Regions from separate parts of the Eubacterium sp. SB2 genome, predicted to be linked through region 1. Evidence: predicted binding sites of a transcription regulator. Region 1 holds the regulator's gene; the other holds the start of a gene.
What was found. The regulator HrcA, encoded in region 1, represses chaperone genes, less so after heat shock. The targets are predictions, from matches to a motif close to TGTTAGCACTCNNNNNNNNNGAGTGCTAACA.
Positions count from the first base shown of each region.

Region 1 (5,658 bases):
TTCCTGAACTGCAGGAATACGTGTGGAACCACCAACCAGCAGTACCTGGCCCAGCTCAGATGCGGAGATGCCTGCATCTGACAGCGCACGTCTTACCGGTTCCGCTGTCTTTTCAACAAGATCATGTGTCAGTTCATCGAACTTCGCTCTTGTCAGGTTCATATCGAAATGCTTCGGTCCTTCGGATGTAGCTGTGATGAACGGAAGGTTGATGTTGGTTGTTGTTGCAGATGAAAGCTCTTTTTTTGCCTTCTCAGCGGCTTCTTTCAGTCTCTGAAGAGCCATCTTATCCCCGGATAAGTCTACGCCCTCTTTTGCCTTGAAGTCAGCCAGCATATAATCAGTAATCTTCTGGTCAAAATCGTCTCCGCCGAGTCTGTTATTTCCTGCTGTAGATAATACTTCGATAACTCCGTCGCCGATTTCAATGATTGATACGTCGAAAGTACCGCCGCCAAGATCGTATACCATGATCTTCTGCTCTTTTTCATTGTCAAGGCCATATGCAAGCGCTGCTGCTGTAGGCTCGTTGATGATACGCTTCACGTCCAGCCCTGCGATCTTACCTGCATCCTTTGTTGCCTGGCGCTGAGCATCGTTAAAGTAAGCCGGTACAGTGATAACTGCTTCCGTTACTTTTTCACCAAGGTATCCTTCTGCATCCGCTTTCATTTTCTGAAGAATCATAGCAGAAATCTCCTGAGGAGAATACTTTTTGTCATCGATTGTTACTTTATAATCGGTTCCCATCTCTCTTTTAATGGAAGAGATTGTTTTGTCTGCATTCGTTACTGCCTGACGTTTTGCAGGCTCTCCCACAAGACGCTCTCCTGTCTTTGTAAATGCTACTACGGACGGAGTTGTTCTTGCCCCCTCTGTATTTGCGATGACAGTCGGCTGTCCACCTTCCATAACAGCTACGCAGCTGTTTGTTGTACCTAAGTCAATACCAATTATTTTGCCCATAATCATTTCCTCCTAAAATATTTTGATTTTGAATGAGAAATTAGTTTGCTACTTTTACCATACTATGTCTTACTACACTGTCGCGGTATGTGTAGCCTTTTTGGAACTCCTCGGCTACGATATTTTCGCCAAGTTCTTCATCCTCCACATGCATGACTGCATTATGGAAGTCCGGGTTAAATTCATTTCCAACCGCCTCGATCGGTTTCACACCGACCTCTTCTAGTGTAGTCATCAGCTGTTTATAAATCTTTTCCATTCCCTCTGCAAAAGGATTGGACTGTTCTTCCTCCGGCACAGCTGCCAGGCCGCGTTCAAAATTATCCACGACCGGAAGAATCTTTTCTATGATATCTTTCGCACCTATCTCGTACATCTGGGATTTCTCCTTTTCCGTACGCTTGCGGAAGTTATCAAACTCTGCCATTTGACGGGTAAGCCTGTCAGTCAGTTCTTCGATCTTCTCGTCTTTTTTATCTTTTTTATTCTTTCTGCCGAAGCGCTTCTTTTCTTTACCGGATTTGTCTTCTTCATCCTCAGCCGCATCCGGTTCTTCATTCTCTTCGGCTTCTTCGGCATCCTCACCGTTGTCTGTGCACTCTGTTTCTTCCTGTACATCCTCACAGGCTTCCGGCCCGGCTTCGGACTCAGACTGGTTTTCGTCTCTTTCTTTTTCCGCTTCCTTTGCGGCCTTAGCCTTGGCTTCCTCTACGGCTTCTCTTACCATATCTTCTTTGCTCATCTTCTCTTCCACCAGCTATTCACCTTCCTATTCTTTTGGGTCTTTGTAATAAATTGCATCCAACTCATTCTGCAGAGTCTTCAGCGTCTTCATGACATGTTCATAATCCATACGCTTTGGACCTATGATACCTATAGTACCCTTCATGCCTTCGCCCAATTCGTAGGTTGCTGTCACAACACTGCAGTCTTTCATGGTCTTCACCGGTGCTTCATCTCCAATGTATACCTGAATTCCATGATTATCTTCACTGGCCAGTGTCTCGGTAACGAGATCGGCCAATTGCTGCTTTTCTTCAAATGCACTGATAATTTCCTGTGCGCTCTGCTTATCGCTAAGCTCCGGATACTTAAAAATATTCGTGGCACCGCTGGTATAAATCTCCATATCCTCATCCACATGGATGATCTCTGCCACAGCATCCAGAACATCACTGATCACCTGGCTGTGAATCCCAGCCTGTTCCTTCAGCCTTGCGATCAGGCCGAGGTTAATCTCTTCTATGGACATCCCGTTCAGGGTCGTATTCAGCAGCATATTCAGCTTCAGCAGAGTCTCACTACTTAAAGTTTCACCGACATCAATAATTTTATTCTTGATGACGTTGCCGCCCATCACGATCACTGCCACAATCTGTTCTTCATCCACCTGTGAAAGCTGGATAAACTTCAATGTGTTCCTGCTGTTGACCGGGGCCGAAACCATAGTCGCATAATTTGTATTCGCTGCTAGAACTTTGGCTGCCTGCTGCAATATCTTGTCAACTTTGTCTGTCTTTTCAAGCATTGTGTTCCTCAGTTCTGTGATCTCCTGCTCTTTCTCCTCCATCAGCATATCCACATACAGCCGATAGCCTTTGTCTGAAGGAATGCGCCCTGCAGATGTGTGGGGCTGGAATATGTATCCCAGATCCTCCAGATCTGCCATCTCGTTTCGAATAGTAGCTGAACTCAGATTCAATTCCGTATATTTCGAAAGGGTTCTGGAACCTACCGGTTCGCCCGTCTCCAGATAATTCCGGATAATTGCTTTTAAAATCACTAGCTTCCTGTCAGTCATTTCAGTAACTGCTGCCATATCCGGACCCTCCTTTTTGATTCAGCCTTTTGCTTATTAGCACTCTTTAGTTTTGAGTGCTAACACCTTACGTATACTAAGATAGCACCATGGATAATTTTTGTCAACAGTCTTTATATATTTTTTATACAAAATCGGGATTTAGCGACGAGCTTTAGTTTCGGCGCGGATGGGGACGCTCCATAAAGGGATAGCCGAAAACCTCCCGGAGAACATCCATGTCCTTTCAAAAACGCGGCCGCGGACCTAAGAAATTCTAGGCGGGAAACAGCCCTGAAAATGGAGCACCACTGACACATCACGAGAAATCCGATGATTTCTCGCGCTGGGTCAGCTGATTTTTGGATTCGGAATCCAAAAATCTCTCCATTTTCAGGGCTGTTTCCCACCAAGAATTTCTAAGGTCCGCTTTGAGCGTTTTTGAAAGGACATGGATGTTCTCCGGGAGGTTTTCGGCTATCCCTTCATGGAGCTGGCGCATCCAACCGGTAGGAAAAAGCTCGTTTCTAAGGAGGGGCCTCAAACGGGGGCAGCGTATGGATATAGAATTGGTGGCACTTTTATGTCCCCAGTAGGTGTAAAAAGCAAGGGGATACGCTTCCGGTATCAAAATAATTCAATACGCATCTTGAAGATGAAAAGACACGCATAGCCAATCCACATCCGCTGCCCTGGTCCGGGATCCCACCCGGTTGGCGAGCTTTCCTGCCGATTGGATGAGCCAGCTTTATGACAGGGAGGCCGGGGAGGTGCTGGGGCTGTATATGCCGTTGCGAAATGCTGGAATGCGCTTAGTGATTCTTGAACAGCCGATGCCGGATAGGCGGGGAAAAACTTGATCACCAAATCAAGTTTTTGCTGAACCCAGCGCGGGAAATCATCAGATTTCCCGTGATGTGTTCAGCGTACCCGCCTATCCGGCATCGGGTGTTCTAGAATCACTTAGCAGCATGGGTGCATATCGCAACGGCATATACAGCCCCAGCGCCTCCCCGGCCTCCCTGTCATGAAGCGTCCCCATCCGTCGACAGGACTGAAGCCTGTCAACTGAATCCCGATTTTACATAGGTTTGATTGAATCTTTTTATGAAAAGTCGTAGAATATATAGAATGATATGATTTTCTATAGGAAGAAATGCATGAAGTACCGGAGTGTTATATTTGTATAGGAGGATTCTGATGAAGAAATTATGGGAATTGTATGTGACCTTTTTTCGTGTAGGTGGACTTACTTTTGGAGGCGGCATGGCTATGCTGCCTATGTTAAAGCGTGAGGTTGTGCTGAAAAAGAAATGGGCTACAGATGAGGAGATTCTGGATATCTATGCTATCGGACAGTGTACTCCGGGTATTATTGCGGTTAATACCTCTACTTATATCGGATATCAACAGGCTGGTGTTCCGGGAGCTGTTTTTGGTACTTTGGGGATGGTAAGCCCTTCTGTTATTATTATCTGTCTGATAGCCAGTATTTTGAGCCGTTTTATGGACATCCCGGCCGTTTTGCATGCACTGGCCGGCATTCGGATTGCGGTTTGCGCCCTAATGATCAATACCGTTATCTCGCTGGCCAGATCGGGCATCCGTGATAAGCTGGGACTGCTTATCTTCCTCGCCGGTTTTCTACTCGCCACATTCTCTCCGATTCCTACTATTATACTGGTCATCTGTGCCGCTGGAACCGGCATCATTGTAAATATACTGAAGGAGAAAAAAAGAGCATGATCTATCTTACCTTATTTATAGAATTCTTTAAAATCGGGCTTTTTTCTATTGGCGGAGGAATGGCAACCGTACCTTTTTTGATGGAACTGACCCAAAAATATTCATGGTTTACCACAACAGAACTGGCAAATATGATAGCAATTAGTGAAAGTACCCCCGGCCCGATCGGTATTAACATGGCAACCTATGCAGGCTTTCATGCAGGTGGAATCCCCGGAGCGCTTACTGCAACCATCGGCCTGGTCTGTCCTGCCCTCATTATTATAATCATCATAGCCAAATTCATGTCCAACTTCAGCGAAAACAAATACGTCAAATCCGCCTTCTACGGGATCCGTCCCATGATAGCCGCACTGATCGGATACGCCGTATGGCAGATTGTCCGAATAACATTCGCCGACGCCAGCAAAGAAACCCTCTCACTCAACTATCCCGCCATCCTGATCGGAATAGTCATCTTCATACTGCTGCAGGTCAAACCACTCAAAAATATCCATCCCCTCATATGGATAATCGCAGGAGCAGTGGCCGGGGTTATTGTATTGAGATAGCGAGATGCACCAGCGGCGTACGGGAAGGCTTCCAAAATCAGCATAAGCCTTCCCGTACGCCGCTGGTGCATCTCGCTCCTCGATGGCGCCCCTCAGCCACAAAAAAATCACCCCATAAATTCCAAAAACACCAAATTACTGACATCGATCCCTCTTTCTGTCAGCCGGATACGATCTCCCGACATTTCCAGCAGCCCGCCATCCATCAATTTTCTTATTTGTGTCCCATAAACATCGAATATACTCTGTCTATAGAGTTCTTCAAATCCGGAAATTGAAATTCCTTTTGTCTCTCTTAATCCAAGAAACATAAATTCTTCTATCTCGTCTCTAAGTGACAGGTGTTCCACGTCCTCTTTTATGTCCGTTTGGTCCTGTACCTTTTGTATATAGGAGCGAATATCCCCTGTATTGTGATATCTGCTCCTGCCGATAAGAGAGGAGGCGCCCAGACCGATTCCCAGGTATTCTTTTCTCTCCCAGTAGCCCAGATTATGGCGGCAGGCATATCCTTCTTTTGCATAGTTGGAGATTTCGTATCTCTGATAGCCGTACTCTAACAGAATCTCTGCTGTCATTTCGTAGATCGTTCTTTCT
Region 1 covers NZ_LN865151.1:523,043-528,700, reverse strand. Annotated here, with positions in the region: gene dnaK (molecular chaperone DnaK) at 1-966, opposite strand, end outside; gene grpE (nucleotide exchange factor GrpE) at 1,007-1,720, opposite strand; gene hrcA (heat-inducible transcriptional repressor HrcA) at 1,736-2,785, opposite strand; gene BN1938_RS07215 (chromate transporter) at 3,965-4,510, shown strand; gene BN1938_RS07210 (chromate transporter) at 4,507-5,061, shown strand; gene hemW (radical SAM family heme chaperone HemW) at 5,169-5,658, opposite strand, start outside.

Region 2 (5,658 bases), on a different contig from region 1:
CATCAGGGCGAAGGCCAACCTTTTCTAAAAGTTCCAATGGATCGGTTGTTCTGACGGAATAAATCGAAGCAAAATACTTTAAATTTTCGAGCGCGGTAAATTTTTCATAAAAGTTGGGAAACTCAAAATCCACACCGATATTTTCATAATAATCGCTGGTTCTGTGCCTGATCTCGTCACCAAAAACACGGACACTCCCGCGATAATCGCGGAGAGTTCCTGTTAATATTTTCTGTACGGTACTTTTTCCAGCCCCGGACGGACCGAGAAAGCCAAATATTTCGCCCTGCTTTACATCAAAACTAATCCCTCGTATAGTATCATCCTTTGAGGCCGGATATTTTAGATAAACATTCTGGACATCAATTACTTTCATCGCTTACAATCTCCTTTAAGACACCATCCAGGATGATTCCCATAATAGTCTGCTGATCATCTGTCTGCTCCTGCTGCAGGCTGAGAAAACTAATCGCCAGTGTCTGCAGTGTTTTTGTTGCAATTTCAATGCCGCATGTAAAATGCACCCCATATTCCTGCAGCTTAATAAGTTCATGACTGTCGTCCCGGGTATGTGCTTCAATCACTTCCGGAGGAAGTTTGCGGAACAGATATTCGGCGATTTCACTGTTCGTCTGGCTCAGCATAGGATAGCGCTCCAGTTCCCCAAACATCCAGAGAAAGCACTGTTTACAAAGATCCCTTGGCGGCAAGGAACGGTGATTATTCAAAAATGCATCCATGTCACCCCACATTTTTAACTGCAGATTTGCAGAAATATCCATGTAGAGGTGTTCTTTATTCGAGTAAAAAGAATAAAAGGAACCTTTCGCAATACCGGCGGCCTGTACAATCTCATCAATGGATACTTTTTTGATACCATATGAAGTAAATAAACGTTCACCTTCCTGCAGTAATTTTTGCTTAATCATTTTTCTTTCAGTATCGTTGAACTTTGGCATAATTAATCCTCCGATCAATATGACTAATTAAAATTATTTGGTCATATTGATCATAACGCCAGCATTACACTTTGTCAAGAGAAAATCGGGATTTAGTCGGCAAGCTTTAGACTTGTCGACGGACGGGGACGCTTCATGACAGGGAGGCCGGGAAGGCGCTGGGGCTGTATATGCCGTTGCGATATGCACCCGTGCTGCTAAGTGATTCTAGAACACCCGATGCCGGATAGGCGGGTACGCTGAACACATTACGGGAAATCTGATGATTTCCCGCGCTGGGTTCAGCAAAAACTTGGGAAACAGCCCTGAAAATGGAGCACCACTGACACATCACGAGAAATCCGATGATTTCTCGTGATGTGTCAGTGGTGCTCCATTTTCAGGGCTGTTTCCCGCCTAGAATTTCTTAGGTCCGCGGCCGCGTTTTTGAAAGGACATGGATGTTCTCCGGGAGGCTTTCAGCTATCCCTTTATGGAGCGTCCCCATCCGCGCCGAGACTAAAGCTCGTCACTAAATCCCGATTTATAAAGTTTTTATTTTTTTTATTATTTTATTAGCACTCATCTATAAAGAGTGCTAACTTTTTATTGACTTTTGAAATCCAGTGTATTAGAATATCTTCTAGGTGGTAATAAAGGCTTACGAAACAGCTATTATAATGAAAAGGAGTGTTATATATGGGAACAAAAAAAGGTAACTTATCCATTGACAGCGAGAATATATTTCCGATTATTAAGAAATGGGTATATTCTGACCACGATATTTTTATGCGCGAGCTTGTATCTAATGGCTGTGACGCCATCACAAAGCTGAAAAAGCTGGACATGATGGGGGAATATGAACTGCCGGATGATTACAAGGCAAAGATTCAGGTTATTGTTAACCCGGAGGAGAAGACATTAAAGTTTATTGATAATGGCTTGGGTATGACAGCGGGTGAAGTAGAGGAGTATATTACACAGATCGCATTCTCCGGTGCTACCCAGTTCCTGGAGAAGTATAAAGATAAAACGACTGAGGATGAGATGATTGGACATTTCGGTCTGGGATTCTACTCTTCTTTTATGGTGGCGGATGAGGTTCATATTGACTCGCTGTCCTACCAGGAAGGTGCGGTTCCGGTACACTGGGTAAGCGAGGGCGGCACAGAATATGAGATGCAGGACGGTAATAAAACCGATGTAGGTACCGAGATAACCCTGTTTTTGAATGAGGAGAGCCTACAGTTTGCGAATGAGTACAAGGCAAGGGAAGTTCTGGAAAAATACTGCTCCTTTATGCCGGTAGAGATCTTCCTTTCCAAGGAAAATGAAGCGCCGTCTTATGAGACAATTGATGAGGAAGAACTGCTTGATACGGACGAAGTCGTAGAGCATATCACGGAAGAGCCAAAAGAGGGCGAAGAAGGCGAACCGAAGAAAAAAGTCAAGATTGTAAAACGCCCGGTATCCATCAGCGATATTCATCCTCTTTGGGCAAAGAACCCGAGTGAATGTACAAAAGAGGAGTATATTGACTTCTACCGCAAGGTATTTATGGATTATAAGGAACCATTGTTCTGGATTCACTTGAACATGGACTATCCGTTTAATCTCAAGGGAATTCTTTATTTCCCGAAAATCAATACAGAATACGATTCCATCGAGGGAACCATTAAACTGTACAACAACCAGGTATTTATTGCGGACAACATCAAAGAAGTCATTCCGGAATTCCTGATGATATTAAAAGGTGTCATTGACTGTCCTGACCTGCCGCTGAATGTTTCCAGAAGTGCCCTGCAGAACGATGGATTTGTGAATAAAGTGGCGGATTATATTTCCAAGAAAGTTGCAGATAAACTCAACGGAATGTTTAAGACCGACAAGGAAAACTATGAAAAATACTGGGATGACATCAGTCCATTTATCAAGTTTGGCTGCCTGAAGGATGAAAAGTTCGGTGAGAAAATCAAAGATTCTATTTTATTTAAAAACCTGGATCATAAATATTTAACACTGGAAGAGTTAATCGAGGCTAACGGCGGTTCCGTCGTAACTCCGAATGATCGGGAGGAAAAGGCAGAAGATAGTGCTGACGAAAATGAAGCAGAGAACAAGGCCGAGAATGAAGTAGAGGAGATCAAGACCGACATTTACTATGTAACAAATGAACAGCAGCAGAGCCAGTATATCAATATGTTCAAAGAACACGACCAGGATGCGATTCTGCTGACACACAACATTGATTCCGCATTTATCACTTATCTGGAGCAGCGCAACCCGAAGGTGAGATTCCTGAGAATTGATGCGGATGTGCATGATTCCCTGAAAGATGAGGTTTCAGAGGAAGAAAAGGAAGAGTTTAAGAAAACCACAGACAGCCTGATTGAAATCTTCCGAAAAGAGCTGAACAATGATAAGCTGGATGTGAAAGTCGAAAAACTCAAAGACGATAATGTAGCTTCCATGGCAGTGCTTTCTGAGCAGTCCAGACGTATGGAAGAGATGATGAAGATGTACAGCATGGGTGGTATGGATGCCGGTATGTTCGGAAGCCAGGCAACCTTGATCTTAAATGCAAACCATCCGCTTGTCAAGTTTGTTTTAGAGCATAAACGCAGTAAGAGCGTACCTATCATCTGCAGACAGCTTTATGATCTGGCTATGCTGGCTCATAAACCGTTGAGCCCGGCAGAGATGACGGCATTCGTACAACGCAGTAATGAGATTATGATGCTGCTTACTAAGTAAGGGGGCTGGATTGGAGAAGGGGCGCCATTCCCGTCCGGCATAAGGGATTTTGCGGGACTGGATTTGGAGATTGATTTACTAAATGAAAAAAGAGCCGTGACTGGGGCAACCTGGACACGCAGTGTGAAATTCTGATGAATTTCACACTACGGGTCCAGGCAAAACTGTGATTCGGAATCACAGTTTTGTCCCCAGTCACAGCTCTTTTTTCATTAAGTAAATCTAATCTCTAAATCCAATTGTCCCGCAAAATCCCTTATGCCGGACGGGAATGGCTGGGTTCATCAAATTGGCAGAGGATTACTTAGGGGGGAGGCAGTTCGGGGACGAGAGGGGGACGGGGATGGGCTGTTGACCAGTTGACCAGTCAGGAGATAGGTAAGTCTTTTGTTTCAGGAGATAGGTAAGGGCCGAATGGAGAGGTGGTTTGCATTCTTATTGCTGGAGGCTGTGGATGTGTACCTCCTTGCGTCGTAGGGGGAAGGCTGAAGTAGTGGAAGCTTAGGCTTTGCCTAAGCTTCCAGGTCGTAGGGGATTTGTTTTTGGGTGAAGAATTTTTGGACCATGGTGTCCCAGGATTTTTCGAGGGATTTGTCCATGGTGAAGGTTTTTAGGGAGGTGCCTGTTATGCATTGGAGGGTTGTGCCGTCATAGCGGATGTTGAGGTATAGGCCCTGGATTTGGTCGGGGGTGAAGTCCAGGCGGTTCTGGGCTATGAGGCGGGCGGTGTTCTGGGGGGACAGGCGGAAGATGAATTTGAAACTGAGTGGGGTTTTTCTGCCTTTGATCAGGGTGAAGCAGTACTCTCTCAGGGTTTTCCAGAGGGAGTATTCCGGAATGTTTTCTTCTTCGGGGTAAAAGGGCTTTTGGACGAAACCGTCTATTGTGAATGTGTTGAAGGTGACGATTTCTCCTTCTATGAATTGGAAGCTGTCGAATGTTTCGGATAACAGAAGGTGTGACATAAAGTCTTTAATACTGGTTAGGCGCAGTGCGATCATATTGTTTTCCTCCGCGATGATTATCAAATAAAGCCTGTTTGTTATTGTAACATAAAATCCGGGCGGCGGGTAGGAGAAAAATGGCTCTGTCAAAACAGTAATGAAAAATGAGGCGAATCAGGTGGAAAGATTGACTTTTAAGGGTAAAAAAAGTATTATAAAAAGTACGGAAACAGGATAAAGCGAAAGGTCTTAGTAACATATGATGAAAATGAAAAGACGAAAGTCGATTATATACTGCTGTGCGGCGGTCGGTTTGGTGATTGTCATTATACTTGCAGCGGAGGGAATCAACAGCCTGACCAGGAATAAGGTGGATACTTCCGAGGGCCTGGAGATTATAAAACAGGCGTCCTCAGCGGATGTGAAGAATATTGAGAATAAGATGGAAAAGCTGGAGGAGAAGGACAGAGAGAATCAGGAAGTTCAGGAGGAAATTAAGAACAGAAATTATAAGGCTGTTTTTGCGAACGCTGTAATTATGGGGGATTCCATCTCTGAGGCATTTATGGAATATGATCTTCTAAATGCTTCCAGTGTTGTGGCAAAGATTGGCGTGGAACTGGATCAGCTGGATGAGCAGATCGAAAGTGTGGCGCAGATTAATCCCCAGGTTATTTTCCTTGCCTATGGGATGAATGATATTATTGCAACCAGAGGGGATACGGATGAGTTTGTGAAGCAGTACGATGAGCTGTTTAAGAAACTTCAGGAGAAACTACCAGATGCCAAGATTTTTGTGAACTCGATCTTTCCTGTGCAGGAACAGGAGATTGAACGCGAACCGGCTTATAAGAACCTGGATCAGTATAATGAAGCTCTGCATTCCCTGTGCGACAAGAGGCAGATCGCCTTCATCGATAATACGGAACTTGTGTCAGACAGTTATTATGAGGAGGATGGTGTACATTTTAAAGCGTCTTTCTATCCCTTCTGGCTGAACAGGATGGCGGAGGTGGCCTCAC
Region 2 covers NZ_LN865153.1:811,029-816,686, reverse strand. Annotated here, with positions in the region: gene BN1938_RS15985 (ABC transporter ATP-binding protein) at 1-376, opposite strand, end outside; gene BN1938_RS15980 (TetR/AcrR family transcriptional regulator) at 363-959, opposite strand; gene htpG (molecular chaperone HtpG) at 1,638-3,692, shown strand; gene BN1938_RS15970 (DUF5721 family protein) at 4,205-4,693, opposite strand; gene BN1938_RS15965 (GDSL-type esterase/lipase family protein) at 4,905-5,658, shown strand, end outside.
Region 2: the regulator HrcA is predicted to act here: its motif matches at 1,512-1,542, upstream of htpG (molecular chaperone HtpG).